2 regions of the Rhodovulum sulfidophilum DSM 1374 genome follow, and region 2 is predicted to be linked to the other one. Evidence: riboswitches for the same ligand, from Rfam matches in the RefSeq annotation. Region 2 holds a riboswitch; the other holds the start of a gene.

Region 1 (14,316 bases), 990 kb from region 2:
TTTCCAGGCCAGCCAGCGGACCACCATCCGGGAAGGTGTAGTCGCCCCAGAGGCTTGCTACGTGATCCGGTATCTGAGCCGGAACGTTCCCCAGATAGTCGTTGCTCTGTGTCACCTTGCCGTCCATGTAGGTGTAGCTGGCTTTCACGTTCAAGCTGTCGCTGAGGGCGGCGACACCTTCCAGCTCGATACCCCGTACCCTGGTTTCGCCGGTCTGGACATCGAATCTGGTATTGACGGGATCGGTCGTCGTGACGTTCTGTTGGGTCAGCTCATAGGCGGACAGGGTCACGAAGCCGTCGAAGCCGACCGGCTGATACTTCACGCCGATTTCAAATTGCTCGCCGGTTGTCGGCTTGAAAGCTTCTCCGGCGAAATCGCTGCCGGGTGTCGGCTCGAATGAGGTCGAATAGCTGGCGTAAGGAGCGAGGCCGTTCTCCGCCAGATAGACTACGCCTGCCCGCCACGTGAATTTCTCGTCATCTTGGTCGACGACCGTGTTCGTCAGCCGGTTCCGGGTCGAACTGCTGACGACGTCGTAACGACCGCCGAGCGTGAACGCCCACCGCCCCAACCGCATCTGGTCTTGCAGGTAAAAGCCGGTTTGATGCTGATCTGTCTCTTCACTGCGGGTGGTCGGCGGCATTGAAACCGGCGCGCCGTAAACCGGGTTTTCGATGTCCAGGCTGGAGGCGGCCGCCGTACCGAACCGGAAGGCGGAGTCTATGTATCGGTAATCCAGACCCACCATGAGATCGTGGGAGACACGTCCCGTTGTGAACTCCGCCTCGGCCTGGTTGTCGACAGCGAAGGACTCGAGGGACTGATCGACAAAAGAGCGTTTGCGCGGCATGGTCGTGCCGGCCAGGGCGGCACCGGAATAGCTCACATAACGGTAATCCGCGTCCTGCCTGTCAAAACGAAGGTTTTGCCGGACCGTCCAGACGTCATCGAAGTGATGTTCGAACTCGTAGCCGATCGAGCGCGACGTGCGAATGAATTTGTCGAACGAGGGTTCGCCCGCGTAGAAACTGGTCGGTATCTTTCCGAAGGATGCTGACGTCAGTGTGCCGACCGGCGGCAACACGTTGACTTGGTTCCCAAGGTCCTCACGAAGATAGCTCCCCAGAAGCGTGAAGGTGGTATCGGACGTTGGCGTCCAGCGCAGGGAAGGCGCCAGGTACTGGCGATTGTCCCTGCCGTGATCGGTCTGGGTGCCGCTATCGCGAGCCAGGCCGACCAGCCGGTACTGGAACTTGCCTTCCGCGTCGATTTCTCCGCCGAAGTCGAACGAGCCCTGGCGACGCCCAAAGGTGCCGACCGAGGTGTTGATCTCGCGAATGGTCTCGGACGTCGGCTTCTTGCTGACAAGGTTGACGAGACCGCCCGGAGCATTTTGCCCGTAGAGCACCGAAGACGGTCCCTTCAGCACCTCGATGCGTTCCAGGCCGAACGGTTCCGGCCGTCCCAGGCCCGCGAACCTGCCTTTGCTCAGCTTGAGCCCGTTGAGGTATTGGGCGGAATCGAAGCCGCGGATCAAAGTCTTGTCGTATCGCAGATCGGCGCCACCCCAATAGTCGCCGAGGACGCCGGAATTGTAGCGGATGGCCGCACCGACGGACTGAACCTGGCGCGTTTCCAGCTCGGCCTCGGTGACCACGGAAATGGCTTGCGGTGTCTCGATCAGTGGCGTGGCTGTCTTGGTGGCGGCGCGCGACGTTTCGGCCACATAGCTGTCCGAATCCTCCCCCTCACTTGTCAAGACGACCGGCGGGAGCACGACGACATCATCCTGCGCCCGCGTTTCCGAGGCTGTGGACATGAGGTTCAGACTGGCGATCAAAACAAGAGCGAACGCACGAAAATGACCCACGACACCTCCTAATATACGATAAATTTCAAGGCTTTGCGCCTTTGCCTCAAGCGTGTTGCACCCCCCATAAGAACTATGATTAAAACAGTCAAGATTACAAAGGGCATCGGAAACGCGCGACGATGAGTGACATGGATACGATTACGCGGCGTGGTTTCGTTTGCGGCGCGATGGCGCTTGCGGCCCCGGGTCTTGCCAGGGCGAACCCCGGTATCGTGGTTCGCGATCTCCTGGGCCGTGAGGTCAGGCTTGCGAGGCCGGCCAAGCGCGTCGTGCTGGGGCAAGGGCGTTTTCTCAGCATGATCGGCATGGTTCATCCGGATCCAATCGCAATTCTTGCCGGCTGGGCTGACGATCTGAACAGGACGTTTCCGAACGAGGCCGAAGCATGGAGCAGCCGGTTTCCCGCGCTCAAGTCACTGCCCGTCATCGGCCGGCGAGTCGGCAGCGACTACGCGATCGAAAGGCTGCTGATGCTTCAGCCAGATCTGGTGCTGATCAGCCGTTTCAATGCCGGACCGGTCGACAACGACGGGAGCACGTCCTTCATCCGCAGCCTCACCCAGGCGGGTCTCACTGTCGCGGTGGTCGATTTTGCACAGGATCCGCTGAAGGACACGGTTCCGAGCCTTCGAATCCTCAGCCAGTTGCTCGGGCAGGAAACACGCGGCGAAGACACGATTTCCTTCTACCAGGCGACGCTGAAACGGATCACCGGGGCGTTTGGCGATCGATCCAGAGCCCCCACCGATCTGGTCTTCCACAGCCACGCGGGGGTGATGCCCTGCTGCGCCAGCATCGCACGGGGCAGCTTTGCCGATCTCGCCGCCCTGGTGGGTGGCCACAGTATCGCGGCTGACGTGTTGCCGAAAGCGGTCGGTCCCATCAATCTCGAATACATGCTGACGCGCCAACCTGATGTCTATGTCGCAACCGGCGGACTGAAAGGGGACGCCGCAGGCGGTATCTCCATCGGTGCGAACGTCACCGAAGCCCAAGCGCGCGAAAGCTTGATCCGGATCGTCTCGGATCCCGGCATCGCGGAACTGAACGCGGTGCGCAACAAGCGCGCCTACGCCGTCTGGCATGGTCTCAATGAGACGCCGCTGCATCTGGTTGCTCTCGAAGCACTGGCCGGCTGGCTCAACCCGGGCATCAAGGATGGTTTCGACGCTCGAAAGACGCTCGCCGCATTTCGCAAGCGCTTCCCGTTGCTCCCGCAGGACGGTGTCTACACCGTTGCCCTCGATCTCTCAGCATGAGCGGACCAGATGACCAGCCGTAAGCTTACCGTATATTCCACCCGCCACCGCGAATTCACGCAGTTGTTGGCCGACGGTTTCCGCCAGGAAAGCGGGGTCGAGGTGACGATCCGGGACATCAAGTCCGACGCAGCTCCGCTGATGCAGGAGGAAGGACCTGATTGCCCCGCCGATATCGTGCTCACGGTCGATTTCCGACGGCTCCTGAAACTCGCGGACGCCAACCTTGCACAGCCGGTCAGATCCGGCACGCTTGATCGACTGGTGCCAGCCTACCTGCGCGATCCCGAGGGCCGCTGGTTCGCGCAATCCATGCGCGCGCGCCTCATCTTCGTGGAAAAGTCGCTCGATGTGACGCGTCTCGACTATGACGACCTCACAGACCCGCGCTGGCGCGACCGGATGTTCATCCGGTCGGCTGACCACATGTTCAACACGGGTTTGATTGCCGCCTACCTGGCCCGTTACGGGCAGGAGAAAACCAAAGCCTGGCTGGCGGGCATCGCCGCCAACAACCCGCTGGGCAATGGAGGTGATCGGAACGCCGCGCGGGCGATTGCCGAGGGGCGGGCCTTGATCGGTGTCGCCAATTCCTACTACTTCGGTGAAATGCAAGCTGGCGCAGGTGGTTCGGAGCAGAAGGCCTGGAGCGAAAGCCTGCGGGCCATTGTGCCGACATTCGATGACGGCCGAACCCCGATCAACATAACCGGCGCCGCTGTCGCAACACATGCACCGCATCGCGAAGAGGCCGTCGCCTTCCTGGAGTACCTTGCCGGAGACAATGGCCAGCAGATCTACGCGGACGTCGGCTACGAATACCCTGTTTCGGAGAGGGTCGCTCCGAATCCCATCATCCGCAAGGCCGGTGAACTTCGGCCGGACACCCGCCCCTTCCCGGCTATCGCGGCGTTCAGCGAGACGGCCGAGGCTTATGCCCGGAACAGGCCGTGGAACCAAATTCGCATGAAAGACCCCCTACTTTGAGACATTCTCTGCAGATACCGGCCGCGGCTCGGTCACTCGCTCAAGGTTATGCCAGTTTCGTCAGATACAGGTTTCTGATCCTCATCCTCATGCTTGGGCTGCTGGTCATCGCGTTCATTTGCGATGTCTTCACAGGACCGGCCGCCTTGTCACCCGGCGTCGTGATCACCGGCCTTCTGGATTCCGCCGGGTTGCCGAGTTCGATGCACTACATCCTGTTCAATGTCCGCCTGCCCTATGCGGTGATGGCGATCCTTGTCGGCGCGTCGCTTGGATTGGCGGGCGCGGAAATGCAGACGGTCCTCAACAATCCGCTCGCCAGCCCCTTTACGCTGGGTGTCTCCGCCGCCGCTACCCTCGGGGCCGCTCTGGTTCTGGTGACGGGCCTTTCGGTGAGCTGGCTTCCGCAAGAAGCACTTTTGCCGGCAAGCGCTTTCCTGTTCGCGGCGATGGCCGCACTCCTCATCCACGTGCTCGCGCAAACGCAAGCCAATGGTGCCGACAGCGTGGTCCTGTTCGGTATCGCCCTGGTCTTCGCGATAAACTCTGTTGTGGCCCTGCTGCAATTTCTGGCCGATGCCGACACGCTGCAACAGATCGTATTCTGGGGCATGGGCAGCCTGGGCCGGACGACCTGGCCGAAAATCGCAACCGTGGCAGGCGTTCTGATCGTTGCAGTCCCCCTGTCCTTGCGAAATGTCTGGAAGCTGACTGCTCTTCGTGCTGGCGAGGCACAGGCTGAAAGCCTGGGGATCGATACGAAACGGCTTCGGCTGACAGTAATGTTGCGCGCAAGCCTGTTGGCAGCTGTCGCGGTCTGTTTCGTCGGCACGATCGGTTTCGTCGGCCTTGTCGGGCCGCATATCGCGCGGCTGCTTCTGGGTGAAGACCACCGCTTCTTCCTGCCAGGCGCTGCGTTTGCGGGAGCGCTGATCCTTTCGCTGGCGTCGATCGGGTCCAAGATGGTCATTCCGGGAGTGATAATCCCACTCGGTATCGTCACCTCGATCGTGGGAGTCCCGCTGTTCCTGTCGCTGCTGATCGCCAGGGAGCGTCATGCATGACAGGTCTCGCAATCCACAATCTTTCAGCCGGTTACAGGCGCCGACCGGTGATAGAAAACCTGTCACTCTCATCGGTGGCACCAGGATCACTGGTTGGCCTTCTCGGCCCGAACGCCTCCGGCAAATCGACGCTTCTGCGCGCCATTGCCGGCCTCGGCGCAGGTTCCGGCCGCGTCGAGTTGAACGGCGTGGATCTGGCGGCCGCCGACCACAAGACTCGCGTCGAGACAATCGGTTACCTGCCCCAATCCTTGCCGCCTGCCAGCCCTCTGCTGGCTTACGAAGCGGTGCTGGCCGCCTGCCGCGCGGTCAGGGCGCTGGATACGCCAACCGCGGAACAAACCGTCGAAAACGCATTCTCCGCCCTCGGCATCAGCCATCTCGCACTCGAGCGCATGGATCGGCTGTCGGGAGGACAACGTCAGATGGTTGGCCTTGCTCAAGTCACCGTACGGAACCCGAAGCTTCTGCTGCTTGACGAGCCCACCAGCGCGCTTGATCTGAAATGGCAACTCGCGGTGATTAACGCCGTTAGAGACCTCCTGCGTGAAACCGGCGCCATCGCCATGATCGCCATCCACGATATCAATCTCGCGATCAGGTCCTGTGATCAACTCGCTGTGCTCTCGGAGGGCTCGCTGATCGCTTTCGGCCCCCCGGAAGAGGTGATTTCTTCCCCGGTAATCTCCCGTGCTTACGGGGTCCCCGCTCGTATCGAGCATTGCGCCGCAGGCATCCCATTGGTTCTGGTGGATCACGCAACGCCGTAGGTTGTCGGCTGAAACGCTCGGCGTTCAGTCCCGGCATCTGGTGGATCGGATTGAGGATGTGACCTTCCCCCGCAATCAGGGCCGGGTTGATCCAGGATCTTCCGGTTGGATTTGAGTGTTGAGCGGCAGCGACATTGAGATCCTGCTTGCCCAGATGATACTTCACCGCGACCAGCCGCGGCGGCTCGTGGCTACGACGGAAGGAAAATACTAGGCGGCAGTGATTTCGCCGCGTTGGCCCCGGTCCGAGCGGGTGGCCGTTGAGATTTCGCCGCGTCGGCTTCGCTCATTTCGCCAGGTCATGACCGTCAGGAGGGATCGGCCCGCCGGCAACTGCCGACGGGCCGGCAGGATCAGGCGCGCTCGCCGAGGGCTCGGATGTGGGCGGGCAACCGATCATGGCTGCCATACATGAAATGAGCTTCCATCCGTTCGGAGTAGCGGCTGGCCTCGGTGGTGCGCCCCACGGCCTCGGCCACCTCGCGGATCAGCATCGGATTGGCCCCGCAGCAGACCCCCAGGTAATCGACCCCCATCGCATGGGCCTCGCGGGCGAAGGCGCCGATCTCGTACCGGCTGCATTGAAGCGGATCGAGCGCGGTCGGGAAGGTCCGGCCGTGGGGCGCGGGGCAGGAACAACCGGGATCGGAGAGATTGAAGAAAGTCGGCTCTGCAGGCGTGGTGCGATAGGGAACCGGCAGCGCGCCGACATGGCACGAGACGGCGGCGCGCACTTCCTTGAGCCATGGCAGCATCGTCTCTGGCCCACGGAAGCAGTTCAGCCCGACCACATCGGCGCCGCCCTGTTCGAGCTGCTGGCAGGTTTCAACGATGCCGACGCCATCCATCATCGCGTTCGCGGCCATCGGCGCGATCGTGAGGACCACGGGCAGGCCGCTGGCCTTAGCAACCTCAAGCGCCAGAAGCGCCTCGCCGGCATAGTAGAAGGTCTCGCCCACGATCATGTCGGCGCGTTCCTCGACGGCCCAGCCGACCATCTCCTCGAACATGGCACGAACCTCGGCCTGCTTGCCGGCATCGACGGGGTCCCAGATATTGGTGTTGGAGATGTTGCCGGCCATCAGGTTGCCGGGCTGCATATCCGCGACCTCGCGGGCGATGCGCAGGGCGGCGCGGTTCAGCGGCTCTAGCAGGTATTCCTTGCCGATGACCCGCATCTTTTCGCGGTGGCCGTTGTAGGTGAAGGCCTCGACGATGTCCGAGCCGGCGTGCTGGAAGTCGAGATGGAGCGCGCGCAGTGCCTCCGGGTGATCCAGCGCGACCTCGGGGACGAACTCGCCCGCAGCGAGATAGCCGCGACGTTCCAGCTCGAACAGGAAGCCTTCGGCACAGATGACGGGGCCGGCGTCGAGCGCGGCGGTGAGCGGGTTGGCGGTCATGACCATGATCCTTCTTCAGAAGTGACGACCATCGTTGGGGGAGCGCCGAGTCTGACTGGTCGCGGGCCGCGGTCCGGCGCAATTGATCCTCGGATCGGCGCGGGGCGCGCGCCGACTGTCTCAGAGGCGGGAACGTCGTACAGCTGCGCCTCCGCGCCGTCGCGGTCGGGGCAGGGCAAGATCAAGGCGGCGGAGCGGCTTACGCAGGGAGGCCCGGATCAGTTCGCAGAACACCGCGACGGCCGGTTTCGATCGCTCCAGATCCATGGCCGCGATACAGGCGTAGATCGCCTCGTCCTTGTAGGGCGCGTTGCCGGGCATCGAACCGAGCCATTGCATGTAGCCCAACTGTCCCTGTTCCCGGGCCCGTTCAGGACTTTCGGGCGCCATGATGGGTCCGTTGATCGTGGTGTGAAGATGCATTGCGCCCTCCGCGCGAATGGGGCGGAGTCAACCGGCGGTAGCAATAGTCTCAGGACGGCATGGTCCATCTTATCTGCTCCTCGTCCGGGGCACCCCGCCCGGGTTGGTATCGAACAGATGGCAGGTCTCCTGACTCGCGGGTCGCCGCTCCCCCGATCCTTCCCGGGCCTTGCTGCCCAGTGGTCGCTTCGGGGTCGCTCGCCGCCTACAGTTGCGGGGGCAGTCACGGCGTTGGGCCTAAGCCCGCACCGCGTTCCCTTTTAAGGTTGGCCGGACATACCGGATAACCACCATCTACTGTACCATGTCTGGGTCTCCTTGTCGGATCAATACCGAATATAGCTGGTTCAGTGTCGCGGTCACCTGCAATTGGAATGGGCTATGTTACGCAAATCGGCTTGGAGATTTGTTGCTTGAATCCAGAGTGATAGCTGGGAGGCGTAAGCGACTATTACCGCCGACCTACCAGATCAAGAACTGGCGGGCCTATAGCCACGCCAGGTGGTGGTCTTCGCAGGTCTGCTCATGCCAACTGGCTAGCACCCTGGATTCGCAACATGAATCCATACTGCATTTGCGCAACAACGCCTGTCTCAATGCTTCATTGCAGGACGACCAGTTCGTGGTCTTGTCGTTTTCGGGGGGGGCAACTGCTTATGGTCTCCCCGCTATCGTGCTGGATTCAAGTAGTGACTCCCCAGAGGCGATTTGTGCAACAAAGCCATATGAGCCAGAACCGCTCCAACGCTTCATCCTGCGGCTCGGCTTCGACCGAACCCCACGGCTAGCAACAAAGCCACCGATCCGGCGCCGAGAGCGACACCCAGAACGCCTCCATACCCAATCTGAGCGGCCATGGCCGCACCTGCAGACATGGCCGCAATCGCGGCGAATTGTCCGGACGTAAACTGCAAGGTGAAATCCGTGGCGGCGCTTTGCGGCGCGGCGCGGTCCATCATCATGGTCGCCATCACGACCGAAACCGGATTATAGCACAGGAAATAGGCGATCGCACCAAACGCCGCTGCTTGTGTGAGCCCCCAGGCCGGCAATAGAAGCGCTGCGACACCGGTGATCTGAAGGCCCACCCCCATAACCAGCGCGTCGCGACGACTGAGGCGATGCATGAGCCATCCGCTGATCAGGGCAGCGACGAGACCGGCAATGGAGCCGAACACATTCACCACCAGGCCGATCCGGGCTGGCCCCCATCCCTGATCTACCAAAAGCGGCATCAGAACAGCATAAGCCATTCCGCTCGATGCCGAAACGAGCAGGACTATTCCCAACCAGCACCTCTGTCCCGGCTGCCACCAGAACACCGTCATCCTGCGATAGAGCTTACCCGTCGCATCCCCGTATCTCTGCCAGGCGGGTTCCTCGAAGCCAATGAGCTGAACCGCGGGAATCGCCGTGAGAACCGCAAGGAGTGTCAAACAGCCTTCCCAACCGATCTGGGGGTAGAGCATCAAAATCAGACCGCCTCCCACCATATTTCCCACCAGGCCACCAGCGATCTGCAATCCGTTCCCCAAACCACGGCCGGTCTCTGGCAATAGGCGACATGCCAGCCCATCCACGGCGATGTCCTGGGTCGCGGCCAGTAACGCCACGCCAAGACAGAGCGCATAGACGAGTGGAAAATCGTCGATCACATCGAACCTGCCAATTGCCAGCAGAAGCAAGACCAAAAGTCCCTGCGTCAACAGCAGCCAGCCGCGGAAATGGCCGCCTCGGCCGATCGTGAAGCGATCTATCATCGGAGCCCAGATCAGTTTAAGCGGCCAGATCAGTCCCAGCATGTAGACCAGCCCCAATACATCGAGCTGGGCTCCCTCGGTCCGAAGGATTGCCACCAGGGCGACCACGAAAAAGTTAAGGCCGAGATATTGCGTCGAGTAGAGGCTTGCGAGAAGAGTCCATTGACGCATGCCCAGGACATCGGTGCCACCCTCACACCGCAAATCATCCGCCATGATCAGAACCTGTGCGTCAGGCCGACGGTCACTGCGCGCCCACGGGCGATCCCACCATAACTCGCGCCACTGTCAGGTGCATAGTAGCCGTAAAGCTCGATCTGCTCATCCAGCAGGTTCTCCACGGCGACATAATACTCGGTTTGCCCTTGCGTCAGCTCCAGTCGCATATCGAGCTTGTGATAAGGGTCGAGATCGAAATGGTTCTGTGGGTCAGCTGGGCGGCTCCCGACGAAACTATAGTCAAGCCGCGCGTCAAGAATCGGATTTGCAAGCCCTAGAAACGACTGCACCGTTCGCCTGTAATTCGTCGAGAGATGAGCGGTCCAAGGGGCGACATCGGGCACCTTGTTTCCGGAATTGACATCCCCGTCGCCGATCCCGAATACATTTGAGGTGATTTCGGCATCGACATAGCTCACACCGGCCGAAATGGAAAACGCGGGGCTGGCATGCCAAGTGCCCTGAAGCTCCAGGCCGCGGCTTTTGGTATCGGCATTCAGAGTGCTGACGACATAGGTCACTGAATCGTAGCTCAAAAGGTGATTGTTGTCGACCTGACTGGCGAACAAGGCGCCGTTCAACTCCAGTGCGCCATCCGCGAAAGCAGTCGAAAAACCGACTTCAACAGTGTCGTTCGTTGCACCATGATAGGGGTCGCTATCGGCCGGTTGTGTGGCGTAGATATTATAGCCACCCGGCACATGACCACGCGCGATTTTTGCGTGGAGCGTGGTTGCAGGAAAGACATCCCAGGACAGGCCAAGCTGCCCCGTCAGAAAGTCTTCGCTACGCGAGCGGCTCTCATACACAATCGAGCTGCCGCCGTGATAGGCGCCATCGTAGCTGGACTCCGTCCAGTTTTGCCTCAGCCCGGCACTCAGATCCACCTCGCCCCCCAGAGGGATCGTCACGTTGCCGTAAAGCGCATAGCGTTCACTTTCGAAATCGCGGAACGTCGCGCTGGACGTCCCGTATGTATTTCGCGGCGTATCATAAGACCCATCGAAATGCTCAAAAGAGGCCCCGATGACCCAATCGAATGGGGCCCCTTCCGAGGACGCCCACCGGATGTCCTGATTGAAGACCTTTTCCCGCGCCTCATCGATATTCCAGAACTCTCCCGGTGTGCCATAAAGGGCCTCGTAGAGGATCCGGTCATACGCCGCGACCTCTGTATTATCGCCGGTCAGATAGGAGGTGAGCGAGGTGATCCGGCTCCCCCCGAGATCGTGCGTAATCTGAAGCGATGTGCGATCAATCGACTTTTCGACCTGATCGTAGAGGCCCCGGGGAAGATCAAGCTTGCCGTAGCGATCATAGGGCTTGAGCATGATCAGATTGGGCAATGCCTCTATCTTCTGGTGCTCATATGTCAGCAAGGCCGATGTTCCCTGTTGCCCCTCCCACAGAAGCGAGCCACGGAACGCAAACTCCTTCGGGTCGCTCACCGGCCCGCCCGTCTGCAGGTTTTCCACCCAATGTTCACTGCCAGAATAGCGGAGGGCCACCCGACCGCTCAACGTCTCGGACAACGGCCCACCCACGGCCCCTTCCAGAAGGTACTGCCCCTCCTGTCCGATCTCGCTGCGCAGATATCCTTCCTGCACACGGCTCGGTTTTGCAGTGATCACATTGACAGTCCCGGCCAAAGCCGCAGCGGAGGATTTCGTACCCTGAGGCCCTTTCAGGACCTCGATCCGCTCCGCGTCGAGTGTTCCCAGCGAGATATGCCGCGCGCTCAACGGGCTGCCGTCCAGTGTAAATGTTGCCGCACTGTCATCGAGGCTCATGGGATACATCGACCCGACACCGCGGATGTAGATAGTCGAGAGGTTCGTTCCCCCCGACGAGTTCACACCAATCCCGGGGGTTGCCCGCAGAACATCTTCGAAATTTCGCAACCGCCCCTTTTCGATATCTTCACCCTCATGCACGGAGGAGAAATTGAGGGGATCATCCTGCCCGTTGATTGTGATCGGATCGAGTTGAACAACCCCCAGGAACTCGGATGACACCTGCTCTTGGGCCTTGGCCATGGGGGGCAGGAAGGTGACCGTGCTGATCGTCAGGATCACAACGAGGCCCCGCGGACGGGAATAAGGGCGTGCTGGCAAGTGCATAGGACGTTTCGGGCTCCATGACTGTGATCTCACGCGGGACAAATCAGATCACGCCTTGCCGTGCCGCCCGATTTCGATCAAACACAATCCTGATACAATCAATCAGGTATAATTCCAAATGGGGCAGGCGATGGGACATGCATTTGGGGAGGCGCGTGGTTTCATACCGGTTTCCAAGGCCTTACGTGACACCGGTCTGTTCCACCCCACGCAGGGCCGTCAATGTCGAGCCGTCTTCCTCAAGTTGCAGGACGGGGTAGACCTCCTTTACTGGGCTGGCAGTTTTCAGGGCGGCATGGAGCTGCCGCTGAAAGACGACAGCGACCGTGTCAGCCTGAGCTTCACCACGAATCTCAAGGGCACTGCCTCGCGGAGCTTCACTGACAAGCCAGACGCCGTCCTGCCTGTGCGATGCAACACGGGTTCAATAGAATATCGGCCAGGGCGCAGTGGCATCTACCGGCAGAAGGGGGCGCTCGAGAACCTGACGATCATGGTCGAAAACAACCTGTTCAACCAATGGGTGGATGATGACGACACCGAGCTTGTAGAGCTCACCAAACATGGCGGCTCAAGCGGGGGTTATCTCGGGGGAGAGCTGTCCGCCGTCATTCATATGCTGAACCGCGAGCTTGCATTTCACGATCGTGACCAGCCATCACAACGCCATCCGCTTTGGTTCCAGGCACAGGCGCTATCGATCGCAGGCTTGTTTCTGGAATGTCGGACGCCTTCGCGCGTCGAAAGCGTGAACCCCGATTTGAGACGTCAGCTTTTGCACGCGAGAGATTTGCTTCTGGCGGATTTGAGTGCTGCGCCCAGTATTCCTGCACTTGCGCACGAGGCTGGTCTGAGCGCCCCCTCACTCACACGCGGTTTCAAAAAACTCTTCGGCACGAGCCCCTACAAACTGTTTCAGCGAGAGCGAATGCACGCAGCGCACCATCGACTTTCGATCGGACGCGCTTCTGTAACTACGGTCGCGGCAGATCTCGGCTATATTAATCTCAGCCATTTTTCGGCAGCTTTTCGCAAGGAGTTTGGAGTGTTGCCAAATAAAATGAACCGAAAGGGATGAAAGCATAGACCCGCGTCTGGCCTGTCCGCTGAAAAGTGGTCCTCCCCGAAGTAGGCTTTCGAGCTAAATGGAGGACGAATGAATGGGCCAGAAGAGGGCTGTTATTGCACAATCGAAGAAATCAGCGGCTGCAGCGGCTTGTACGAAGGGTTCCTGCTCGCCAAGCAGCGCAATGTCCGGCCTCGAGAGCCACTCGGCGACGCGAGATCCTTCGATTATACAACAAAGCGCAGAAGAGGCACAAGCCGGAGGAGATCGGCGCGAAGCCTAGGCAGGTCGACTTGCTGGTATCGCAGGGTCGATCAGTGGCGGAGGCGGTGCGGTCCATCGGGGTGACGCAGTTTACCCATTACCGCTGGCGTGCTTGACTTACCACTGAACTTTCATCCAGCCGCGACCGGAGCCCAATTTGTGTTTACGCCGGTTGGCGCAGGTTGAGCAATCGCCCGACGCGCGGAGCTTTCGTCTCGCGCAGCAGGGCGGGCGATTGCGGTGATCTGGGTCCGCGCTTAGGGTCAGGGCCCATTGATTTGGTTCGGCGTGCATGATTCACCGTTCGAAAACGAGTGGTGACCATGTCTGATCTTTTCTGGTTGAGCGACGCACAGATGGCACGTCTGGAGCCTTACTTTCCGAAGTCGCATGGCAAGCCCAGAGTTGATGATCGACGTGCTCTGAGTGGCATTATCTTCATCAATCGCAACGGCTTGCGGTGGCGCGAAACCCCAAGGGAGTATGGCCCCCACAGTTGTAGGGGACCGTGGCCCCAGCCGCCGGATGCGCTTTACGTTCACGGCATGGCCCTCGTTCTGTAGGTGCCAAGTCATCTGCTGGACGCCGTAGAACGGCGTTTCCAGGAATTGCCGGTCGATCAGTTGCATAAGCGCCAGGTTCACTGCGGTCTCGCCCTGCGGTGTGTAGTAGAACGACGACCGCGAGATCGACAGCGGGCGGCATTGCTCACCGACCGACAGCGTGGGCTGAGAGCGTTCGATCATCCCGCGCCTCACTTGCCGGTCCAGGGCTTGAGCTTTCGTGACAAAAAATCGTTGGCGACTGCCAGTTCCCCGATCTTGGCGTGCAGCGACCGCGCCGTCTCGCCGTCGACCTCTGCCTTCTTCTTTCCGCCGCGTTCAAAGATGTCCGACGCCCCCTCGAGCAGCGCCTTCTTCCATTGATGGATCATGGTCGGATGCACGCCGTATTCCGCGGCCAGCTCCGACACGGTGCGCTCGCCCTTCACGGCTTCCAGCGCCACGCGAGCCTTGAAGCCCGCGTCATGGTTCCTGCGTTTCGACATGCTCCGATCTCCTCGTTCTTGGAGACCAGCAGACGTCAGATCGTAGCTTACATCACTGTC
Region 2 (14,316 bases):
CGTCGCCGTCGATGTCGTTGATGCCGAGGAAGATATAGGCCGGATCGCCCGACCCGTCGGCGGCCGAGATATAGGCGTGCCCGTCGGTGACCGAGACCGAAAGCGGGCCCAGCGCCAGGGTCAGGTTCAGCCCCTCCTCGACGCCCGCGCTGAAGGACAGCTTGATGCCGCTTTCCTCGGTGTCGAGGTAGATCCGGATCGCATCGCCATCGTCGGCGACATAGAGCGTCCCTGAGGTAATGTCGCCGACGATGGCATCCCGGCTGCTTTCGAAGCCCAGCACTTCGGCGATGTTGGCGCCGCCCAGATCGGTGATTGCAAAGCCGATCCCCTCGGACAGATCCTCGCCGGTGACCGAGAACTCGATAGTGTCGTAGCTCAGCGCCGTGTCGTAGCCGGTCGCGGTCAGCGCCAGGATGCCGTCGGCGGTCACCCGCGCGGTCATCAGGCTGGATAGCGCCACGGTAGTGCCGTGGATCGCGGTGTCGGAAATCGCACCGCGGTCGATGCTGGCGGCTGCCAGCGCGGCGTTCAGGGCATCGACGAAGCCATCCTGATCGCGGCCCGCCTCGGCCTCGATCGTGACCGTCACCCGTTCGTCGCCGATCTGGACGTCGAAGGTTGCGGCGCTTTCATAATCGGTGAAACCGTCGTCCAGCGCGATTTCCTGCAGCCCGTCGTCGTTCTCGGACGAGTCGCGGGACGCGCCGAACAGCAGGTTCAGCCCGGTGTCCTCGGTCTCGCTGTTGCCGCTGTCCGACAGGGTGATCTGGCCGGTCTCGGCATCGTAGGTGAAGCTGACGGTGCCGTCGAAGGCCGCGTCGACCGCCGCGTCGATGGCCGCGATCACCTCTTCCAGCGTCTCCAGCCCGTCGAGATCGACCTCGACCTTGGACGAGTTGCCGTCCGCGTCGAACCGGGTGATGCGCAGGTCGTTGCCGCCCGAGGGCCGCATGTTGACCGCACCGGTGGTCGCGAGCGCGCCGAGTGCGGTGGAGAGTTCGGCCAGATCGGTCGGGTCCGCCAGCAGCCCGCTGAGATCGAGCCCGAAGGTGAAATCGAGGCTTAGCAGCGGGTCGAAGACCAGCGCCCCCTCGCCCGACGCATCGACCAGCCCGGTCACGGTATCGGCCAGATCCTCGCCGACGATATCGGCCAGCGCATCGCCCAGAAGCTCGGCCAGATCGAGCTGGAACGGCAGGCTTTCGGAATAGTCGTCGAGGAACTGGAAAGACAGCGCGAAGGTCAGGGTCGAAGCATCGCTGTCCCAACCCAGCTCGACCGTGTCCTCCCCGAACACGTCTTCCAGATAGCTGTCCAGCGTATCCAGCGCCGCATCCATGTCGTTGCGGATGTCCTGCAGCGCCTCGAGGAAATCGGCCGAGAAGCTGATCGCGTCGAGGATCGAGAAGTTCAGCAGCGGGATCTCGGCATCGAGGTACGGCAGATAATCCTCCAGCGCCTCGCCGACCACCACCAGCATGTGGGCGATGGCGGTCAGCGCGTCGAGGATGTCACCATCCTCGAGATTGCCCAGCGCCTCCAGCGCGGCCGCGGCGCTTTCGTCCTCGGAGACCACCGCGATCTCGGTGGTTCCGTCCAGATCGAACAGGTCGGTGACGGTCACGCCGATGCCGTCGATCACGCCCTCGTTCAGCCCCGCGACATCGCCCACCGACAGGGTGATGTCACCCAGATAGGCCACGAATTCCGCCAGTGTGCCGTCACCGCCGTAGTCGAACGCATCGGCTGTCTGCAGATCGGCCGAATCCGCGACCTCGGACCCGTCGGAGGCCAGCGCCCGGCCTTCGCCATCGGTCAGCAGCCCGCCGGAAAGCTCCAGCAGGCCGATCAGAGAGTCGATGCCCTCGGCCTCGGTCACCACGGTCTCGCCGTCCACGACGTCGTAGACGTCGGTCACCGCGTTGTAGAGGTTGTGCATGGTGATGCGGTTGCTGGCCAGACCGTCGCTGTCGGTCCCCACGAGCGTCACCAGCATCTGCACGTCGAAGGCGACGAAATTGGCCGAGGGATCCGAGGTCCCGACCGTAAAGGCCGCGATTCCCAGATCCGCCGAGCCGGTGATGTCGGTGGCCGTCGCAGAGGCCGAGGCGGTCAGGGTCACGTCCTCGATGAAGGCATAGTCCAGCAACGCATCGAACAGGTCTTCGCCAAGGTCCGAGGCGCCCTGCAGCGCGTTCGAGGCGATGTCGATCAGGCTGCTGCCAAGCCCCGCCAGGTCGATCCCGATCGAAGAGGTCAGCGCCGCGGTCAGTTCGCCCGCCAGATCGGCGGAAAGGGTGACGTCGCCCAGGAAGCTCAGCCCCACATCTTCGGCCGAGAACAACACCCCGTCATCGGCTTCGATCACCAGCGTGGAGGTGGCCTCGGGCAGAACGAAGACCAGCGCGCCGTCCTCGGTCAGTTCAAGCGCCGCGCCTTCCCAGGCCTGGGACAGTTCCGAATTCACCCAGTCAAGCAGCCCGTCGATGGTGGTGGCGCGCAGGGTGTCGCCGTCTTCCACGGTGATCTGGATGCTGCGCGTCTCGTCGGCGTCGAGGGTGAAGCTCAGCCCGGTGCCGCCGACCAGATCGCCATTCTCGTCGTAGCCGCCATCGCTGCCCACGGTGACGCCGACACCCTCGGCATCCAGCGCCGCGTTGAAATCCTCGACGAAGGACGCAAGATCGTCCCAGCCGGTGTCCGAGGTGACGTCCACCTTCCGCTCGACCCCGTCGACGGTAAAGGTGAAGCGCATCGAGGTGACGCCCGCCAGATCGTCGATATCCAGCGTGTCCAGCGTCACCGTGTCGGTGCCGGTCGAGAACCCGAGGAAGTATTCGCTGACCGTCTCGCTGTCGTCGTCGGGATAGAGCGTGCCGTCGGCACTGTATTCGAGCGCGCCCAGATCGCCCGAGGCGAAGCCCAGATCGATCAGCGAGAAATCGTCGTCCTCGCTGTCGTCGTCGGCCCGGGTCGCCCCGGTCACCGCCAGCGAGTTGCGGTAGGTCTCGCCGTCGTCTTCCTGCTCGTCCGAGGCAATCCTCAGCCCGCCGGTGGCGGTAACGCCGACCGACAGCCCATAGGGGGAAACCGCCGCCTGCAGCAGGGTGGCCAGCGCCGCCAGCCGCTCGGCCACGCTCAGCGAGGTGTCGAGAACGTCGCTGCCTTCCAGATTCACCTCGATCCCGGTCACGGCGGTACCCGCATCGGTGACGGTCAGAGTGATCGAGCTGTACTCGGACAGCGCGTCGAGATCGCTTGCGGTCAGCGCCGAGCCGGTCAGGCCGGCGATGGCCGCGCCAAGGGTCTGGCCGCTGACATTCTCCGAGAAGCCAAGGGATTCGGTGTCGATGCTGAAGGTGTCGGCGATATTGGTGAAGACCGAGGCCAAGCTGTCGAGCACATCCGAGATCTGCAGATCGCTCAGCGGGATCTCGAAATCGAACACGCTGTTTTTCAGCAGGCCCGCGATGTTGGCACCGGCCTCGCCAAGGAAGTCGATGATGTCCTCGGCATCCAGCGAGAACAGCGCCTCGAGGGTGGCGGTCAGGGTTTCCAGCGCCTCCGTGCCAAGGCTCGCATCGTCGAAATCGACCGACAGATCGACCGAGGCATTGTCGGCGAAGACGGTGGCCGGATCCTCGCCGGAAGCGGTATCCAGCACCGAGGACAGGGTCAGCACGCCGCTGTAGCTTTCCGAGGACTCGCCCATGTCGAGGGTGCCGGTGAAGTCCAGCTGGAACAGGTCGTAGGACGTGTTCGCCTCGATTTCGGTGAAGCCGCTGCCGCCCACCTCCTGGATCAACCCCGAGATGCCCAGATCGGCCTCGTCGCCGAAAAAGTCGAAATCGCCCGAGCCGAAATCGATGACCCCGCCCAGATCCAGCGTATCCGCCCCGGTGACGACCACCGAGAAGAGCGCGGTGGTGAACGACTCGACGGTCAGGCCCACCAGACCAAGGGTGGCTGTCGCGTCGTCGCCGGTGTCGATCTCGCCGCCAACCGAAACCAGCGGGTCGAAGCTGAAATTGTCGATATGCAGCTCGAGGCTGTCCAGCGCGCCTCCCGACAGCTCGGCCTCGACCGAGATCTGGAACGAGATCGACCCGCCGAGGGGATCCGTCGAGGACAGGTCGAAGGGCAGTTCCAGCCCGGGCAGCAGATCGGCGATCGCGCTGTCGAAATCTGCGGCCAGGCCGTCGGTGTCCAGCGCCACCTCGACCGAGACCGCCCCGTCGGCATTGTCGGTGAACGAGACCAGCGTCTCGCCGTCAACGACGATGTCGCTCAGCGACAGGGACAGCGTGTCTGTCAGGCCCATCGCATCCGCGACCTGATCCAGCACGTCGGACAGCGCCGCGGCCATGTCGTCGCCCGACACGCCCTCGGCATCCAGCAGATCCTCGAGATCGTCGAAGATCGTGCCGTCGGTGAAGTTCTCGACGGTGAAGACCTCGGCGATCTCGGATGCCGAGAGGTTGCCCGAGAAGCTGATCGACGTATCGTCTCCGAGGCTGTCATTCGCGGCATCGGCTAGATCCGAGGCGAAATCGCCGTCGATCAGCCCCGAGATCCCGCCGGTGATGCTGGCGCGCAGTTCGGAAATCGCACTGCGGATCCGGTCCACGGTCTCGCTGACCGCGGTCAGGTCGTCGCCGCTGTCGCCCAGCACAGAGCCCAGAACGTCGAAGGCCGCCCCGGCCGAGGCGTCGAACTGGTCGAGGATGGCGTCGGCATTGTCGGCCTGCTGGTCGGCGATCTGCGCAAGCCCCGACAGGATCGAGGTCAGATCGGCGCCGCCGGACAGATCGATGTCGAGATTGGCATCGAGCATGACCCTCGGCTCGAGAGGAACCGCCCGCCGGTCGATCGGCAGGGCTTCGGCCTGCTGGAGCGCCTTCTGCTGTCCCATCGTCAGTCCCTCACTCGTTCCGCGTACTCAGGTCGCGAGCGGCCGGGATGGCCGCGCCGCCGTTCAGAAGGTCGTCGACAGCGAGACCGAGACGTACTGGATGTCGTCCCCCTCGCGTTCGGCAATAGGCTTGGCCAGAGAGGTATTGACGCGCCCAATCCGGGTTTCGAAGGTCATCGACAGCCCGACCGACTGCCTCCAATAGAGGTCGTCGTCGATATCGGCGCCGTCGAGCCCGGGCAGGTGCCACAGCGTTCCGATGTCGTAGAAGGCACCGAGCCACAGGTTGTCGCGCGGCGTCGGCACGAACAGCTCGGCCGAGGCGGCCAAATAACGGGTGCCGCCCAGCGCGTCGTCGGTGTCCATGTCGCGCGGACCGATACCGTCGAAGGTGAAGCCCCGCAGCATGCCGCCGCCCATGGTCGCGCGGTCGAGCAGGGTCACGTAATCGCCGTCGTTCGACGAAACCAAGCCGCCGTCGAAGCCGAGGTTCAGGATCGTGCCGCGGCCCATCGGCAGGAACGTTTCGGCATTGACGCTGACTTGGCTGAAGTCGCGCCCCGACCCGAACCCGGCCCGGCGCAGGTCGATCCGCGCCTCTGTCCCCAGCGCCAAGCTCGCCCCCTTCTGGCGGTTGCTCCAGGTCAACCCCAGATCGATGCCCGAGGCGTGACTGTCGCCCAGATCTTTCAGGATCAGCGGCGAGACGTCGTCGTCGCTTTCCTCCAGATCGTCGTGCTGGGCGAAGATCCCGACGCTGTAGCGGGCCCGCTCGGTCAGCCCGGCGTCCAGCGATAGAGCGGCGGTGTAGGTCTCGCGCCGGTAGGACTGGAAGTCCCAGTCGCGGGAATAGCCTTCGATGCCGAAGGTCAGCACCGTGTCGCGCCCCAGGCCGGTATCGCCAAACTCCCAGTCGCGGGTCAGCGCGAGGCTGGTGCCGTGGCCTTCCGACCCGCCCCGGTAGCCCAGCCGCAGATCAACCCCGCTGGACAGGATGTCGGTGAAGCCCAGATCGACCTGGGCGGTGGCGCCGTAGACGGTGGAATAGCTGACCCCGGTGACCAGCCGGTCGGCACCGGCGGCCCCGGGCAGCAGGCCGACGGCCAGCGCCATCGCGGAAAGCGGCGCCAAGCGGCGCGGGGCGTCAGTTGTCATATCGGGTCCCTTCGTCATTCTGGGGTCCGCTGCCCGGCAGCGCGGAGCCCGCCTCGGGCAGCCCCGCGATCAGGCATTTGCTGCCCGGCAGCACCTCGGGCGCATCGAGGGTGAAGAAGACCGAGATCGTGCCCGACGCCAGATCCGCCAGCTGGGCGGCATAGTCGAAACGGACTGGCAGCGGATGCGCGACATCGTCGTTGACGACGATGTCGTGCCGCGCGGCGGCAACGAAATCGGGCAGCGCCGAGGACGGCACGAAGGCCTCGACCCGGAGCGGCTGATTGACATAGATCGTGGCCAGCGGCCCGGCCGAGGTGCCCTCGCCCGGGTCGATCAGGTCTTCGCCGATCATGCCCGCCACCGGCGCCGCGATCAGAGTGTTCTCGACCGCGATCCGGGTCTTGGCCAGATCCAGCGCGGCCATTTCCAGCGCCGCCTTCTGGCGTTCTACATCGGCTGCGGCCAGCGCCAGCTCCAGCGCCGCGTCGTCGTGATCGGCGGGGCTGACGGCGCCGCGGGCCAAGCCGCGGGCCAGACGCTCTTCTTTGCGGGCCAGACCGTCGCGGCGCAGGATCGAGGCCCTCAGGGCGCTGTCGTCCGAGGCGCGCGCCTCGCCCAGCGCAAGCTCGGCCCGGGCCATCGCCGCGTCGAGCTCGACCAACGGATCGCCTGCCGCCACCTGCTGCCCGGGACGAACCAGCACGCGCGCGGCGACGCCGGTGATGGCCGAGGTCACCTCGACCACCCGCAGCGGCTTGATCGTGCAGTTGAACTGTCCCGGCCGCAGCAGCGGAATCGCGCCCGCTACCGAGCGGGCGCGCAGGGCGAAGTCTTCCGGGCTGGTCTGCGCCGAAACAGCCGCGGGCAGGACCGCGACCGCAACGGCAAGAATCAGACCGCACCCGCCCATCACAACTCGAGCTTCGTGAGGTCGGCACCCATCAGATAGTGCAGCCGGGTCCAGGACCGGAGGTATTCCGCCTGATAGTAGCTCACCCGCTCGGTGGCCTTGTTCAGCCGCAGTTCGCGTGCGGCGACAACCAGATCGACGCTTTGGCCGCTGGCGACCCGGCCGCGTTCGGCGTCCAGCGCCTTCCGGGCCTGCTGGGCCGATTCCGAGGAGCGGAAGATCGCGCGGCGCAGCTCGGCCATGCGGGAATGGGTAGAGCGGATCTCGGTCTCGACCGCGCGGCGGCGGGCATAATATTCCATCGTCGCGGCACGCAGCTCGACCGATTTCTCGCGCGAAACATAGCCGCGGCCGTTCGAGTTGAAGAGCGGCACGGTCAGGCTGACGCCCACGGTCAGGTCGTCGCTATGCGACCCGCCGCCGAACCGGCTGCCGGAGCGGTGCTCGTTTTCCAGCGTGGCATAGGCGTCGACCACCGGCATCGTCTCGGCCGCCAGCGCCCGGTGCCTGTCGAGCCCGGCACCCACAACTGCAAGCGCCGCCGACATGATCGCCGGGTTGTCTTCCAGCCCGCGGGCCACCGCGTCGCCCTCGCCGGTGCGCCGGTCCGCGCGCAGCATCCCGTTCGGGAAGCGAAGCGGCTTGATCTCGCGCACCACGGTCCCGGTCAGTTCGGCCAGGGCGCTGACCGCCGCGGCATAGCGGGCCATTTCCAGCGCCTCCTCGGCGGCGATGGAATCGCGCTCGCTGCGCAACGAGGCGCTTTCGGTGTCGTCGTCCAGACCGATATCGGTCAGCGTGTCGCGGCTGCCGATCTGGCGGTCGAACAGCCGCTGGCGCGCGGCCAGAGCGCGGGCACGGTCGCGGGCCTGGTTGGCGACGATGTAGTTGTCGAAAACCTCGTATGTGACGTCGCGCACGGCACCGATATAGTCGACCTCGGCCACCGACTGGGCATTGCGCGCATAGCGTATGCCGAAGATCCGGCTCATGTCGTAGATCGGCTGGGTGACGCTGGCGACCGTGGTGCGCACCGGATAGGATGTCTGGCCCTTCTCGTAGACCTTGTTGTCGGACGAGATCACCCGCTGGTTCAGGTGGTCACGCGAGAATGTGAACGAGACCTGCGGCAGATACCCGAAGACGGCGTTCATGTGCTGCGCGTCGGCCAGGCTGATCTCCTGCGCGGCGCGGCCGATTTTCGAGTTCCGGTCCAGCGCGGTCTTCAGCAGGTCCGGCAGCGCCGCCCCGCCCGCGGGCGCCTCGGAGGGATCGCCGTAAAGCGCGACCAGCTCGGCCAGCCCGGGTTCCTTGGCGATGGTCTTCGCCAGACCGGCCTCGGCGGCATTCCGCTGATCCTCGGACGGACCGTCCTCGCGCAGGGCGTCGAGACGCTGATCCGCCGGGGTTTCGGGGCCGCCGCATCCCGCCACCCAAAGCAGACTGCAGCCGATCACCGCGGCGAAACTGGTTCTGATCGTCATCCTGTGGCCCCGTTCTGCCCCACTGTCCTAGCCGCGAGGCGGGCCGCTTCCGACGATCCCGTTTTCTGGAATTATACTTGTATCCTCGCGAGTTCGTCTTAGGTCTCCAACCTTTTTCCTTCTACCCTCGCCCCCCCCTTTACCCCACAAACTACCCATTTGCGCCAAAATCGATCTTTCGAAAGAAAAATCCACGCGTAAGGGGCGAACGCGTCTGCCCGGAGAAAACGAGGGGGCCGCCCGATGCGCGGGATCTTGCTGAGGCCTAAGGGACCTCTCCGGCCCAAGGGTCAAGCTCCGCCCAGAAAGCCCCCTAACAGGCTGGTGAAATAGTCGGCCTCGACCTCGGATGCAGAACATGATTCGCACTTTCCCACTGCGAGAGCGGGATCACGATGCGGTCCGGCGCAATTGATCCTCGGATCGGCGCGGGGCGCGCGCCGACTGTCTCAGAGGCGGGAACGTCGTACAGCTGCGCCTCCGCGCCGTCGCGGTCGGGGCAGGGCAAGATCAAGGCGGCGGAGCGGCTTACGCAGGGAGGCCCGGATCAGTTCGCAGAACACCGCGACGGCCGGTTTCGATCGCTCCAGATCCATGGCCGCGATACAGGCGTAGATCGCCTCGTCCTTGTAGGGCGCGTTGCCGGGCATCGAACCGAGCCATTGCATGTAGCCCAACTGTCCCTGTTCCCGGGCCCGTTCAGGACTTTCGGGCGCCATGATGGGTCCGTTGATCGTGGTGTGAAGATGCATTGCGCCCTCCGCGCGAATGGGGCGGAGTCAACCGGCGGCAGCAATAGTCTCAGGACGGCATGGTCCATCTTATCTGCTCCTCGTCCGGGGCACCCCGCCCGGGTTGGTATCGAACAGATGGCAGGTCTCCTGACTCGCGGGTCGCCGCTCCCCCGATCCTTCCCGGGCCTTGCTGCCCAGTGGTCGCTTCGGGGTCGCTCGCCGCCTACAGTTGCGGGGGCAGTCACGGCGTCCAGAGATCGGCACGCTCGGGATGCTTCCTGGCCATCAAGGCGCGCGACGTCATGCCGACGATCAGCAGCTTCCTGATGTAGCGGTCGCCCTTCTTGGTGATCTTCCCGAGCCGCTCCTTGCCGCCGCTGGATTTGTTCAGGGGGGGGCAGACCCAGCCAGGCCGCCAGATCGCGCCCGGTCCGGAATTGTTTCGCATCGCCGATCGTGGCGATGATGGCCGAGGCGGTAATCGGACCGATCCCGGGTATGCGCATCAGCCGCCGGGCATCTGCCGTCATCATGGCGTGCTGTTCGATCATCCTGGTGTAGCCGACGACCCGGGTGTTGAGGCCCACCAGCTGATGGCACAGCGTCCCGAGAATACCGTTGGCCAGTTCCGGCATGTCGGGATGGTCCCCGCCGAGGTGGCGTTTGGCAAAGGTGAGGATGGCGCCCACTCCGGTCGGCAGGATGTGGCCGAATTCGCGCAAGATGCTGCGGATCATGTTCACGATCTGGGTTTGCTGCCGGACCACAAGATCGCGGGTGCGGTGGATCGCCAGGATCGCCTGCTGATCTTCCGTCTTCAGTTCGACGAAGCGCATCGTGGGTCGGCGCACCGCCTCGCAAATCGCCTCGGCATCGACCGCGTCGGTCTTGCCCCGCTTCACATAGGGTTTCACATAGCCCGCAGGCATCAGCCGGACGTCGTGACCGAGCTTGCCCAATTCGCGGCCCCAGTGATGGGCGGACCCACACGCCTCCATCCCGACGACGCAGGGCGGCAGGGCCTCGAAGAATTGCAGAAGCTTGGCGCGCTTCACCGTCTTGTTGAAAATGACGCGCCCATTCGCGGAAATCCCGTGAACCTGAAAGACATCCTTGGCCAAATCCAGGCCGACCGTATTGACTGTCATTGGGTGGCTCCTCTCTCAGCAGTCGATGACAACTGCACTATGGCACATCGCGACGCCGGGGGAGCAGGGGCCATCCACATCATCCGCTTCCGTGATCCACGGGCGGCTCGGACTTGAGGCGCCGAATGACCTGTGTGGATGGCTCCCGCATAGCAAGTCGTAAATGATCTCGCGCACCTTTTCAGAAGCAGTCTTGTGTCCGGCCTGTTTGCGCGGTTCACACCGCTGGCCCTGATGGGATCCGCAGATCAGGTTCCTATCTGCTTTGCGGGCAATTTCGCCCGGGACATTCGGCGGAGCTTCCTGATCGTTGCGGCTGAAGGGTACACCATCACATCGTCGGTCTTGCTATCTCGCTGTTTCGGTATGTCTCAGGCTGTGTGAGGTCGGTAGGATTCGTTCCTGGTCAGCACCGCCCACATGATCCGCGCCGTCTTGTTCGCCATGGCGACGGTCGCGAGCCGGGCAGGCTTCCTCTGCAGCAGCTTCGTCAGCCAGGGATCGGCACGCTCCGGATGGTTGGAGACCTGCCGCACACGCGATGTCATGCCGACGACGATAAGCTGACGCAGATACCGATCGCCCATCTTGGTGATCTTCCCTAAGCGCTCCTTGCCACCGCTGGAGTGGTTGCGCGGTGTCAGACCAAGCCACGCCGCAAATTCCCGCCCACTCTTGAACTGGTGACCCGATCCGATCGTGGCGGCCACGGCCGAGGCGGTGACCGGCCCAACTCCGGGAATGCTCTGCAGGAGTTGCGCCTGGCGGCTGAGACGAGCCTGGATACGCATCGTGATCTCGTACCAGCGAAAGCGGTTGTGGAGCTCGACCAGCTGACGGCTGAGGACCCGCAGAACGTCCTGGGCGAGCTCGGGGAACCCGGACTGCTTGCCCTCGATGATCCCTTTCGCAAAATCGATGGCCCGCGCGACGCCCCGAGCGATGGCGATCCCGAACTCCGCGGCCAGGCTTCGGAGCATGTTGATCAACTGAGTGCGCTGTCGAACCACGAAGTCCCGTGCGCGATGCAAGGAGAGAAGCGCCTGCTGGTCCTCGGACTTGATCTCGACAAACCGCATCGTCGGCCGCGTCACGGCCTCGCAAATGGCTTCTGCATCGACCGCATCGGACTTGCCCCGTTTCACGTAGGGTTTGACGTACATCGGCGGCATCAGCCGGACAGTATGACCGAGCTTCGTAAGCTCACGGCCCCAGTGGTGGCTCGATGCGCAGGCTTCGATGCCGATGAGGCAGGGCGGCAGTCGCTCGAAGAACGCCAGCACCTGCGCCCGGCGTAAAGGCCGATTGAAGGCGACCTCTCCGGTCTCGGTAACTCCGTGGACATGAAAGATGTTCTTGGCCAGGTCGAGGCCGACAGTGGTAACTTGCATGGGGTGGCTCCTCTCAATTGCAGATTCTGACACCTGCAGTATGGCGCATCGCGACGCCGGGAGCGGGAGCCATCCACCCCATCTGCTATCGGCAGAGAGCGGCCCTGGTCGCTTGGGGCGGATTGTGTTGAAAAACTCCGGCCGCGGTTGAGAGGTCGTCTGAGTTTGGAACGCCGTTCTTCACAGGGGCAGCAAAGGTCCATTTACGAGGCTGGATCGCAGAAAAGCGGAACCATGTCCCGTGAGCTTGTGCTCTGCGGCCCCGCAAGCGAGTTTTTCAACACAATCGGCGGAGACCGGACGTTCGCGGTTGTCTCCGGGAATCGCCCCGGGATCGCCGAAGCGGATGATGTGGATGGCCCCTGCTCCCCCGGCGTCGCGATGCGCCATAGTGCAGTTGTCATCGACTGCTGAGAGAGGAGCCACCCAATGACAGTCAATACGGTCGGCCTGGATTTGGCCAAGGATGTCTTTCAGGTTCACGGGATTTCCGCGAATGGGCGCGTCATTTTCAACAAGACGGTGAAGCGCGCCAAGCTTCTGCAATTCTTCGAGGCCCTGCCGCCCTGCGTCGTCGGGATGGAGGCGTGTGGGTCCGCCCATCACTGGGGCCGCGAATTGGGCAAGCTCGGTCACGACGTCCGGCTGATGCCTGCGGGCTATGTGAAACCCTATGTGAAGCGGGGCAAGACCGACGCGGTCGATGCCGAGGCGATTTGCGAGGCGGTGCGCCGACCCACGATGCGCTTCGTCGAACTGAAGACGGAAGATCAGCAGGCGATCCTGGCGATCCACCGCACCCGCGATCTTGTGGTCCGGCAGCAAACCCAGATCGTGAACATGATCCGCAGCATCTTGCGCGAATTCGGCCACATCCTGCCGACCGGAGTGGGCGCCATCCTCACCTTTGCCAAACGCCACCTCGGCGGGGACCATCCCGACATGCCGGAACTGGCCAACGGTATTCTCGGGACGCTGTGCCATCAGCTGGTGGGCCTCAACACCCGGGTCGTCGGCTACACCAGGATGATCGAACAGCACGCCATGATGACGGCAGATGCCCGGCGGCTGATGCGCATACCCGGGATCGGTCCGATTACCGCCTCGGCCATCATCGCCACGATCGGCGATGCGAAACAATTCCGGACCGGGCGCGATCTGGCGGCCTGGCTGGGTCTGTTCCACAACAGGCCCGCACAATAGAAATTTGACGTTTCCAGCTCAAACCGGAAGTTGAATGATTCATGACATACGACAGCTCAGAGGCTCATTAAATACCCGCTTCCTCTCCGCTATTGACTGCCTCGCCATTTGCAATGAACATCACAATATAACCAACGGAGAATTTAGCCATGTGATGCTGTCGCATGCTGGAGGCTTATGTCGCGACATTTGGCAGTTTACAATTTTGGCCGCAACGAGAACGGAGTCGTCGGGATGGTTTTTCAGTTCATCGTCATCGGCGCAGCGATTGCGACCATTTGGGCGAAGAATGCATACGCAACTGACAACCTCGTTTACAGCGATGAGAGTTTCCTGCTTGAACTGGGCTATAATCCTGGAGCTGTAGACGGATTTGCGGATCAAAACACACATAGCGCGATTTCTAGCTCTCAGATAGGGCGTGGATCGCTTGTAACCGGTGGCATGGATACGCAGGGGCGCCGGGCACTTGGCCAGGAGATTTTAGAATTTCGTGCGAAACAGGAACAGCATCCTCCAGAAATTCCGCAAAATCTTCCGAAGGAAACCTTACCTGAAACCATTCGCAGGGAGGTCGGCCACATATGGCTGTTTAGTGATTACCGCACACTTCCAATTGGAATGAGCGCATTTTTGGGCCCAGGTCCTGGTGGCGATTGGAGCAAGCCACATCAGTCTTTAGTGTGGTATCGGGTTTATTCTTTGGATGCCTTTCACTCGAATGGCGTTGCGGTTCCGCAATATCTAACCGGAGAAGAAAAAAGCCATCCCTTCAATGCGAATGGGATAGGCTTGAATGGACCTTATAGCGGCCCAGCCCCTGACTTGGCAATGGTATGTGTGGTACACGCTCCACGATCCGCACCAGCCAGGTTAGTCTACAGTTTGAGCTTTTGGCGAGCGGAGCCACTACGCTTCGACCCTACAACTGGCTCGAAAAGCTACGATGCCACCATAGGGCCCGAGCTTGGCTGGGCCGTTGGCTCAGACCCTTGCCAAAATGCGTTCCAGTCTCTTGACGCTGACACCAGGGCTGCTTTGCGCCACTAGGCTGGAAATTATTTTCTTTTTTGAGTTCTGAAAATTGGCTTCGCCAAAGCACGGCTTCCGAGCCAGATGAGAGCAGAAAGATGGCCAGAAGAAGTGCAAGCCTGAGGAAACACTCACCTAACTGCAGCGGGTAGATGTTGGGTTTCACATGGCTGGTATATTTTTGATAAATCCCAGAAGATGGTGAATGCACTCATTCACCGCTGGTATCCGTCAGGATGTGATAGAATGGCCGCACGAATGGCGGGCAATCAGGAAGATTTATTTCGCCGCTTCCCCGCAATGGACTCCAATAGCTCCGGTGAGCTGGATGCAATTTCTTT

Evidence for each region. Region 2 has a riboswitch for cobalamin ahead of A6W98_RS18250 (hypothetical protein). Riboswitches for the same ligand answer to the same signal wherever they lie in the genome.
Region 1: it holds a riboswitch for cobalamin, as region 2 does, so the genes downstream of both, A6W98_RS03920 (hypothetical protein) here and A6W98_RS18250 (hypothetical protein) in region 2, are expected to answer to the same signal.

The regions. Positions count from the first base shown of each region.
Region 1 is NZ_CP015418.1:782,254-796,569, reverse strand. Features, by position in the region: gene A6W98_RS03950 (TonB-dependent siderophore receptor) at 1-1,873, opposite strand, end outside; gene A6W98_RS03945 (ABC transporter substrate-binding protein) at 2,005-3,135, shown strand; gene A6W98_RS03940 (extracellular solute-binding protein) at 3,145-4,122, shown strand; gene A6W98_RS03935 (FecCD family ABC transporter permease) at 4,212-5,186, shown strand; gene A6W98_RS20145 (ABC transporter ATP-binding protein) at 5,183-5,956, shown strand; gene A6W98_RS03925 (homocysteine S-methyltransferase family protein) at 6,310-7,356, opposite strand; gene A6W98_RS03920 (hypothetical protein) at 7,477-7,779, opposite strand; cobalamin riboswitch at 7,882-8,089, opposite strand; gene A6W98_RS03915 (MFS transporter) at 8,529-9,755, opposite strand; gene A6W98_RS03910 (TonB-dependent receptor) at 9,758-11,833, opposite strand; gene A6W98_RS03905 (helix-turn-helix domain-containing protein) at 12,009-12,956, shown strand; partial or broken gene A6W98_RS22280 (IS3 family transposase) at 13,340-13,465, opposite strand; partial or broken gene A6W98_RS21435 (transposase) at 13,532-13,699, shown strand; partial or broken gene A6W98_RS22100 (hypothetical protein) at 13,736-13,837, opposite strand; gene A6W98_RS03900 (transposase) at 13,963-14,256, opposite strand.
Region 2 is NZ_CP015418.1:3,925,742-3,940,057, forward strand. Features, by position in the region: gene A6W98_RS18230 (beta strand repeat-containing protein) at 1-4,915, opposite strand, end outside; gene A6W98_RS18235 (BamA/TamA family outer membrane protein) at 4,979-6,070, opposite strand; gene A6W98_RS18240 (efflux RND transporter periplasmic adaptor subunit) at 6,060-6,983, opposite strand; gene A6W98_RS18245 (TolC family protein) at 6,983-8,467, opposite strand; gene A6W98_RS18250 (hypothetical protein) at 8,917-9,219, opposite strand; cobalamin riboswitch at 9,322-9,503, opposite strand; partial or broken gene A6W98_RS22425 (transposase) at 9,518-9,649, opposite strand; partial or broken gene A6W98_RS22430 (IS110 family RNA-guided transposase) at 9,648-10,349, opposite strand; gene A6W98_RS18260 (IS110 family RNA-guided transposase) at 10,721-11,740, opposite strand; gene A6W98_RS18265 (IS110 family RNA-guided transposase) at 12,170-12,943, shown strand; gene A6W98_RS21300 (hypothetical protein) at 13,178-13,993, shown strand; gene A6W98_RS20605 (DUF4238 domain-containing protein) at 14,245-14,316, opposite strand, start outside.